3 regions of the Lactobacillus intestinalis genome follow, and region 1 is predicted to be linked to each of the others. Evidence: predicted binding sites of a transcription regulator. Region 1 holds the regulator's gene; each other region holds the start of a gene.

Region 1 (3,217 bases):
AAGAACTGCTACTGCAGAGTTAGTAGTTCCAAGGTCAATACCGATAACTTTTGACATTAATAAATCTCCCTTTCTATTGAGCAACAACAACCATAGTTGGTCTCAATGTACGGTCCTTGTATTGATATCCTTTTTGTAAAACCTGAACAACGTGATCTTTTTGATCATCATTTTCAGCTGCTACAGTTTGAACAGCTTGATGTAATGTCGGATCAAACTCTACGCCATCAGCCTCAATTTCAACAATACCATGATCTTTCATGGCCTTGATAAGTGAATCAAGGGTCATTTGGACACCCTTTTTCAATTGCTTAGATGCTTCATCGTCAACCTTAACGCCTAAAGCACGTTCTAGGTTATCCATTGCAGGCAAAACATCTTTAGCCAAACTTTGAGATTCATATTTAATAAGTTGAGCTCGTTCCTTTGAGTAACGGTTTTGCATGTTTTGGATTTCAGCTTCACTGCGTAGATACTTATCTTCAAGTTCCTTGTTTTTAGCTTCTAATTCAGCAATTTGCTTAGCTAATTTTTGATCTTCTTTATTATCTGTCTCCTTGTTAGCCTTTGGAGTTTCCTCCACTTTCTTTTTAGGAGCAGTATCTTTTTCATCTAAATTCTTTTCGCTTGGAAATTCTTCTTTACTCACAGCTAACCCCCTCTATTGAAACCTTCCGTAGTAATCGAGCAATTTCTTGGCTAGCTCGTTTCTAAAATATTCAAGTAACCCAATCATTTGCGAATATGGCATATTCGTTGGACCAAGTAGTGCAATTGTACCTTCACCATGTTCTCCCACATTATATCTGGCAGTTACCAAACTATAATTTTTCAATAAATCATTAGGAAGTTCTGATCCTAACGTTACTTGAACTGGAAGATCCGGCGAAGCAACCTTTTCACAATCACCCATCAAGTTTGAAATCAGATCATTATGATCAACTAATTCATAAAGCGAGCGAATGTCATTCACATTCTTCTCAGAGCTATTATTCAACAAATTGATCTGACCATCCACATACATCTGCTCACTGGCCGCATCTTTAATAACATCTTCAACTAAACTAAGGAGTTCAGCTGAATGAGTACCGGCAATTTGCTGATTAGCTAGACCTTTTAATAAAGTTGGGGTAATTTCTTTCAAACTCTTCCCCACTAGCTCATCATTAATCATCCGAACGGCTTTTTCAATTTCATCCCCATGAATGTGATGTGGTAAAGCATAAACTTGATTTTGAACATTACCATCACTGGTTACCAAAATTGCCATAATTTGTCTGTTCGACAATGGTACAATTCTAAATCCTGTAACAGTCACACCGTGATTTTCGGGACCTTCTGCAAAAGCAGTATAATTCGTCAAATCCGATAAAATCTTAGCAGCTTCTTGCACAATTTCATTCACTTGATGAAATGGTCGATCTAATTGATAAACAATTTTATCATAAACGTTTTCAGGTAAACGTAATGGCTCGACTAAATTGTCAAGATAATAACGATACCCTTCACTTGATGGAATCCGACCACTTGAAGAGTGAGTTTTTTCGATCAACCTTTTCTCTTCTAGCGTTGCCATTTCATTCCGAATTGTTGCACTTGATACCTTAATTGGTAATTGTTTCATCACTGTCTTTGAACCAACAGGTTCATGATCTTGTGTGAAATCTTGAATAATTGTTTTTAAAATTAATTCTTGACGTTCGGTCAACATAAATATCGCCCTCACTTTTAGCACTCTCATCTATTAGGTGCTAACAAATACCATTATACTAAAAACTAGCACGATATCAAGCTGACTGCTAATTTTTTTGAAATATTTTTCACAACTCAATTACTTGATCAGCTACTTCCTTAATAAAATAAGGATCGTGTTCAATCAAAAGCATTGCTGGTTTGAATTCTTTAAGAAGATCAACTACCCTAGAATAAATTCTAGGGTTTGCAGCTCTCATCTATTTTTACTAGATAGCGGTTATAGCGTCTTGCGACTTCCGCCTCCGAGGCTGCATCGTCGGACAGTTGACGATACCCGTTTACCTGCCAAGTTTGCTCGGCAGATCTTAATTTAGTAAATTTAGGTATTTTAACACCTTTATGGTACTGTTCGCCCAAGAACTGGATATTCATGGCCGCTAAGCGATCGTCATTAGATTTGTAGCCGCACTCATCACAAATGTAGAGGTGCAACTCATGGTTGCGGTTCTCCTTACGGATTCTTCCGCACTTAGGACAGCGCTGGCTGGTAAATCTGGGAGAAACTTTAACAACAGTTGAAGAATTCAAATTAGCTTTGTAAGCTAAAAACTGCTCAAACTGGTAAAAAGTCCAAGAAACCATTTCATAGCGACGCTTTTTGGCAGCTTTCTCAGTCGCAAAGCGGACATTGGTTAAGTCTTCTAAAGCAAAGATAGTATTGGGACCGTAATGATCAACGAGTGTCTTGGTAAGGCGATGATTAACATCGCTTATAAAACGGTTCTCTCGCTGACCGATCTTTTTAAGTCTTCGCTTGGCAGACTTAGTGTCTTTGGCTTGAAGCTGAGCACGGAGTTTCTTATATTTGCGCCTGGTGCGCAATACTTTTTGTCCGCTGCAAAGCAGAGTCTGGCCCTGTTCGTCATAGCAGGCAGCCAAAAAGCGCAGACCGCGATCAATCCCAACGATATGCTGGGTCTGCTTTAATTCATATTCAGGAAGGGACATCGTCGCACTAAGGTGGATATACCAATTATTTTTGAACTGAAGCAGCTTAATTGAGCCAAACTTCCAACGGCTAGCATCAAGATACTGGTCGAAATTTTTGCAGACAAAATCAACTTTCTTTCTCCCCATTAAGGTATTCAAAGAAAGCTGGCTGCTTGTATTTAAATAAGACCAGTCGCGATTGCGCTGAAGATCAAGCTGAAGACGCTTAAACTTAACTGGACGCCAAAGCCAAGTGAGATCACGCGGAATCCGCGACCAGATAGCATGGCCCTGCGCATCTTTTTCCCCAGTATTATAGCGAAACGGTGTTTGCTTCAATTGGGTTTTGATTGTTTTATAGCGGGCAACAACATTTCTGATAACCGATTGAGCCATTTGACTTTTGAGCCCAAACAGGTCTCTCAAATCATGATAAAGGGCTTGATTTAGCTGAGAAAATCGAAACTCAAAATCATGGTCAAAAACATACTGTGAGACGAAGTTGCAGGCATCTCTGTATGCAGTCATGGTT
Region 2 (3,217 bases), 410 kb from region 1:
AATCTTCTGCATTTCCCTTATTCCAAGTCTTAACAGTCCAAATCTTATTAATGCACATGTCACTCTTACGGATTTGAACTAATTCTTCTGAATCAGTAGTTTGATGCATTGTATGATCATTTACTAAAGCATAAATATACTTGTCAGTTGATCCTAAGGCTTGTCCGTGACCAATTGGAATATAAGGACTTACTTTAATATTTTGAACATACTTATTAAACTTATCCTGACTCATTTCATTTAAGTGTTGAGGATTATAAGGGCTCTTCAACTTACTTAAATCATAACCAACAATATGGCCATTCATCAAATTAGTGTGGCTAAGCAAACTAGTATAAGCCCAGTTATTTGAAACTGTTACACCTTCTGGAATATGACCTACACGATTAATATTTCCATCATCAGAATAAGTTTTAATACTTAATAGAACTGGTTGATATAAACGAGTGGTCAAAGAAAGGTTTCCACTAGAAAAAGTATGCTTTACAGTTTCTGGTTGGAATTCCTTAGGACTAATATAGTTGATTGAGGCACCGTAGTGTGAATCCCATGATTGAAAATCATTAGTACCTTTTTTAGCTGAAACGCTATCAGCATCCCCGTAACCTTCTTTGGTACTCTTTCTTACTGTGATAGCTACAGTCGAACTACCTGACCCATAAGTGTACTTTACCTTATAAGTCTTTGGGGTACCACAATTAATTGTAGACTTAGAAACATTCACTTCTTGGTTGTCTACGACTGTACCGGTTGAATCAGTAGCATAACTAATTGCATCTTTAGGATCGAAAGTATAATTATCATTTCTTACCAAAGAAACGGTCTTTGGAGTTTCGATTGTGTTTCTAGCAAAGTAGTTTTGGTTAACCCAACCTACACGTCGACCATCTACATAAATCAACCAGTAAGTATATTTCTTAGTCTTAATACTTTGATTTGATTGAATATGGCTATAGCGGAAATTTTGACCATCGGCTACCTTAGTATGAACTTTACCGTTTGAAACACTCTTCCATACCTTGTAATTCTTAGCTCCAGCTACTTTAGTCATAATATCGTAACTAGTAGTAGTTTGCGCAGGCTCTTTCTTTTTATCCGTTACATTACCCGCTTCACTATCACCTTTAGTAGCTAAATTATTTTTGCTTGAAGAATCTGTATCACTTTTTACACTTGAATCAGTTGTTTTTGTACTTGTGTTTTGGCTAGTACTTGCTGCAAATGTAGTTGTAGAATAACCAGCAAAAATTCCTAAACTGATTACCAAAGCAGATGCACATGTCAAAACTTTCTTTGAATAATTCAAAAAAATTCCCTCCGAAATAATAATTCACTACTTCTATTGTAATATGAACCATAGTAATAGAAAAATACAAAATCAATACAATTTAATTAATTTTTAGCATCTGAGCCTCATCTATTGACATAATTAAAAGTAAGTGATTTAATTAGCACTGTACTCATGAGAGTGCTAACAATTTTTATAGGAGGCAAATATATGCTTGTACCTACAGTTATTGAACAAACTGCTCGTGGCGAACGTGCCTACGATATTTACTCACGTTTATTAAAAGATAGAATTATCATGCTTAGCGGTGAAATCAACGACCAAATGGCTAACTCAATCATCGCTCAATTATTATTCCTTGATGCACAAGACAATACTAAAGACATTTCTCTTTACATTAACTCACCAGGTGGTGTAATTACTTCTGGTCTTGCAATTATGGATACTATGAACTTTATTAAATCAGACGTTTCTACTATTGCAATTGGTATGGCTGCTTCAATGGCATCTATTCTTTTGACCAGTGGTACTAAGGGTAAGCGTTTCGCACTTCCTAACTCAACTGTTTTAATTCACCAACCTTTAGGTGGTGCTCAAGGTCAACAAACCGACATTCAAATTGCTGCTGAAGAAATTTTGAAGAGTCGTAAGAAGATTAATCAAATCTTACACGAAACTACCGGTCAACCTTTGGAAAAGATCCAAAAGGATACTGAACGTGATAACTACCTTAGTGCTGAAGAAGCGAAGGAATACGGTTTAATCGATGAAATTATGGTTAACAAGAAGAAGTAATTTCAAATAATATAAAAAATAGAGTTCCACGGAACTCTATTTTTTTACGCCCTTAAACCATCTGCTAACTCACGTAATTTTTTAAAACGATGATTCACACCTGATTTTGAAATTGGACCATCTGGAATTTGTTCAGCAACTTCCTTTAATGAAAGCTCCGGATGACTTAACCGAAAACGAGCTAAACTTTGCAATTTATCAGGTAAACTATCTAAACCATTTTTTTCATCAATTAATTGAATATCTTCAACTTGTTTAGCAGCCGCGGTGGCTGTTTTTTTCATATTGGCAGTATCACAATTAACCAAACGATTTACTGAATTACGCATATCCCGCATAATTCGTAAATCCTCAAAAGAAAGCATGGCATTTAATGCACCAATAATATGCAAGAAATCACCAATTTTTTCTGCTTCTTTCAAATAAGTAATATAGCCTCGTCTCCGCTTAGTTGTTTTAGCATTCAAGTAAAAATACTGATTCATCAACTTCGCCAAATCCAAATTATGATCTTCATAAGTTGAATAAATTTCTAAGTGGTAGCGACTTGTTTCTGGATTATTAACGCTCCCTCCTGCCAAAAAAGCCCCTCTTAAATAGGACATTGCTCCTTCACGTGACTTCATAATACGTTCAGGAATGCGGGTAACCAAGCCTTTTTCATCATCCCAAATTTGAAGATTCTCCAAAATCTCTTTTACATTTCGCTGTAAACGAACCAAATATTGATTATTTTTCTTCAATTTCATCTTCTTGGAAACAATTAATAAAGGTTCAATTCCATAAGCAATTTTAATTAAAGAAAAAATACGCCGAGCAATTGCAGGATTTTCTGTAGTAATATCTAAACTAAATTGATGATCATGTAAGTTTAATACCCCATTCATACGCAAAAAAGCGGCCAATTCCGCTTTTGCATGCTCGGGATGAACCGGCAAAGAAGTTAATTCTTTTTTGACATCACTTGCATAACTAACCATTATTATCAGCCATTCTTCTCCTTGACATCGCTTCAAATGCCAAATTAATGATTTCCTTAGCTACTTTTTCTCCATCATGAAAAACTAAGCCATGACGTTGATCAATAAAATCATCGGTAATTACTCGGCATTCTTGTTCTCTTAATCCTGCAAA
Region 3 (3,217 bases), 840 kb from region 1:
TCTGGGACGCCAGGAATTTTGATTTCCTTTTTTGGATCTAATGGAAATTGGCCGACTTTCATTTTTACACTTTTACTGTTTACTTTAGATGTAGTGTTGATGATTCCGGTTATTCAAATTGGCCAGCGAATTGCAGAAAAGTTAACTGTCTATGATGAGGAAGAGGATCGTTATGCTAAATAAATCCAATATAAAATGGTTGATTGTAATTTTTGCAATTATGGTGGCTTTATCCATTCCAGCCTATTCTTGGATGAAAAAGACCAACCATGATCGAGCAGAGCGTCGTAAATCTTTGGTGTCACCAATTGTAATGGTTCCAGGCTCCAGTGCAACGACTGAGAGATTTAATCCTTTAATTACTCTCTTAAATAAAGATACCCAGCATCCACATAGTGTTTTAAAGGTAAAAGTAAGTACGGATGGCAAATTACATTATTCTGGATCTATTAATCGTGGAGATAATGAACCAATTATTGTGATTGGTTTTGAGAATAATAAAGATGGCTATAATAACATTAAAAAGCAAGCTCAATGGCTAGATATGGCGTTTTATCAAGTGTCGCAAACTTACAAGTTTAATAATTTTAAGGCTTTTGGTCACTCAAATGGAGGACTAGTGTGGACGTATTGGCTAGAGCATTATTATGCAGATTATAATTCTGAAATTAAAATAAAAAGATTGATGACCTTGGCCTCTCCGTTTAATTTTAATGAAAGCAATATTAATCATAAAACGCAGATGTTGAGTGATTTTATTAAATATAAGAAGCGAATTCCTAAATCGCTTATTGTTTATTCTTTAACTGGTGGAGAAAGTTATGAATCAGATGGAATTGTTCCTGAAGCTAGTGTGGCTGCAGCTAAGTATGTTTTTCAAAATCAAGTAAAGAGCTTTATGGAAATCACGGTAACTGGGGCCGGTGCAGGACACTCGGATTTGCCACAGAATAAGCAAGTGGTTGAAGTGATGAAGCAATATTTGTTACAGAAGAAAGTTCCAAATCCAGTTCCAAAAAATGATATTAATCAAAAACGAATAAAGAAAAGTAAGAAGAAATAAGTAAGAGTCTGAGATTGGTCTCAGACTCTTTTTATATTCGAGTGTTTTTATATTGTTTTCTAGTTATTCAGTGGTACACTTGACGTGTAGAAACTGTTGGCGTATACACGAGTTTTTTCATGTTGCTTGTGAAGCGTCTAAAGTCTTGCCACAACAATATCTAACTTGTTTTAATCAACAACTTTAACAAACTATAAAAAATCTGTGGAAAACTTTTCAAAAAATACTTGCAATCTGTGGAAAACTTGCTATACTATAAATATAAGGTTTAGCACTCGACTAACTAGAGTGCTAAAAATACAATTTGAAGTAGGGAGTGTTTGCGAATATGGCATACTTTAACAATGATTTCGACAACTTATTTAACGAATTGAACAGTTCATTCTTTAATGATGATTTTGGAAAATCAAATGGTTCAATTCCAATTCATTACTCAAGCAATATGAGCGGTGCAACTCCACAAACTATGCAACAAGTTCCTCAAGGACAAAAAGAAAAGCCAATTGGTGTGGACTTAGTAGAACAAGCTAAGAGCAACAAATTTGACCCAGTAATTGGCCGTGACGAACAAATTGACAATGTAATTGAAATCCTTTCAAGAAGAAAGAAGAACAATCCTGTATTAATCGGACCTGCTGGTGTTGGTAAGACTTCTATCGTAGAAGGTTTAGCACAAAGAATTGCAGAAGGCAATGTTCCAGCTAAGATGAAGGATATGCACATTATCGCTGTTAACATTAACGATATGGTTGCAGGTTCTAGTCTTCGTGGTAGCTTTGAAGAAAGATTAAAGAAGGTTATTGACAAGGCTAAGAATGATCCTAACATTGTATTGTTCATTGATGAATTACACAACATTGTTGGTGCAGGTTCTACTGACTCTGAAACTAACAATGGCGATGCTGCTAACATTTTGAAACCAGCACTTGCAAGTGGTGACCTTAAGTTAATTGGTGCCACTACTACTAGTGAATATCAAAGAATTGAAAAGGATCCAGCACTTGCTCGTAGATTCCAACCTGTTCAAGTTCCAGAACCTTCAATTCAAGTTGCTATTAAGATTTTGGAAGGTCTTAAGGACAAGTATGAAAAGTTCCACCATGTAAAATATGATGAAGATGCTTTGAAACTTGCTGTTGAATTATCAGAAAGATACATTCCAGACCGTTACTTACCAGACAAGGCAATTGACTTGATGGATGAAGCTGGTGCTAAGAAGGCTCTCTTAGTTGAACCTGCAGATGAAGAAAGTTTACAAACTCACATTCATGCACTTGAAGCTAAGAAGGCTGAAGCTGCTAAAGCAGAAGACTATGACAAGGCTGCTGAACTCAAGAAAGAAATTGACAAATTACAAAAAGAATTAAAGCATGTAGACAAGGTTGAAACTCCAGTTGTAACTGCTAAGGATATTTACCGCATTATTGAACAAAAGACTAATATCCCAATGAGTGAATTACATGCTGACGAAGCTCAAAAGAACTTAGACTTAGCTAAGAAATTAAAGAGCGTAGTTATTGACCAAGACAAGGCAATCGATGTAATCACTGACGCTATTGCTCGTAAGCAAGTATTCAAAGACAGCGACAGACCTACTGGTTCATTCCTTCTTACTGGACCTACTGGTGTTGGTAAGACTGAACTTGCTAAGCAATTAGCAATCAACGTCTTTGGTAACAAGGATCACTTCGTACGTCTTGACATGTCAGAATACCAAGACCAAATGGCTGTTAACAAGTTAATTGGTTCAGCTCCAGGTTACGTTGGTTATGGCGAAGGTGGTCAATTAACTGAAAAGGTTCGTCACCAACCATACAGTTTAATCTTGTTCGATGAAATTGAAAAAGCTAACCCACAAGTCTTCAACGCACTTCTCCAAATTATGGATGACGGTCGTTTAACTGACGCACAAGGTAGAACTGTTTCATTTAAGGATACTATTTTGATCATGACTTCAAACGCTGGTTTCTCAGACAAGCTTTTGAAGGATGGCAAGGTAGACCAAGATAAGTTGATCTCAGCTCTTGAAAACTACTTCAGACCTGAATTCTTGAACCGTCTTGACGCTATTGTTCCATTCAACTCATTAAATGAAAAAGACATGGATAAGATTATTGACATTTACTTGAAGAGAATGTCACACATGTTAGCTAA

Evidence for each region. Region 1 encodes HrcA, which represses chaperone genes, less so after heat shock. Its sites were predicted from a motif close to TTAGCACTCNNNNNNNNNGAGTGCTAA; they were not measured.
Region 2: clpP (ATP-dependent Clp endopeptidase proteolytic subunit ClpP) is a predicted target of HrcA. The motif match lies at 1,449-1,475, and genes of this name have one in related genera.
Region 3: KBW87_RS07665 (ATP-dependent Clp protease ATP-binding subunit) is a predicted target of HrcA. The motif match lies at 1,332-1,358, and genes of this name have one in related genera.

Annotation. Positions count from the first base shown of each region.
Region 1 covers NZ_CP072983.1:772,795-776,011, reverse strand. Annotated here, with positions in the region: gene dnaK (molecular chaperone DnaK) at 1-57, opposite strand, end outside; gene grpE (nucleotide exchange factor GrpE) at 74-649, opposite strand; gene hrcA (heat-inducible transcriptional repressor HrcA) at 662-1,711, opposite strand; gene KBW87_RS03555 (RNA-guided endonuclease TnpB family protein) at 1,933-3,217, opposite strand, start outside.
Region 2 covers NZ_CP072983.1:1,180,491-1,183,707, forward strand. Annotated here, with positions in the region: gene KBW87_RS05500 (SH3-like domain-containing protein) at 1-1,306, opposite strand, end outside; gene clpP (ATP-dependent Clp endopeptidase proteolytic subunit ClpP) at 1,499-2,083, shown strand; gene whiA (DNA-binding protein WhiA) at 2,128-3,063, opposite strand; gene mgfK (gluconeogenesis morphogenetic factor MgfK) at 3,056-3,217, opposite strand, start outside.
Region 3 covers NZ_CP072983.1:1,617,033-1,620,249, reverse strand. Annotated here, with positions in the region: gene KBW87_RS07675 (PTS sugar transporter subunit IIC) at 1-183, shown strand, start outside; gene KBW87_RS07670 (alpha/beta hydrolase) at 173-1,063, shown strand; gene KBW87_RS07665 (ATP-dependent Clp protease ATP-binding subunit) at 1,392-3,217, shown strand, end outside.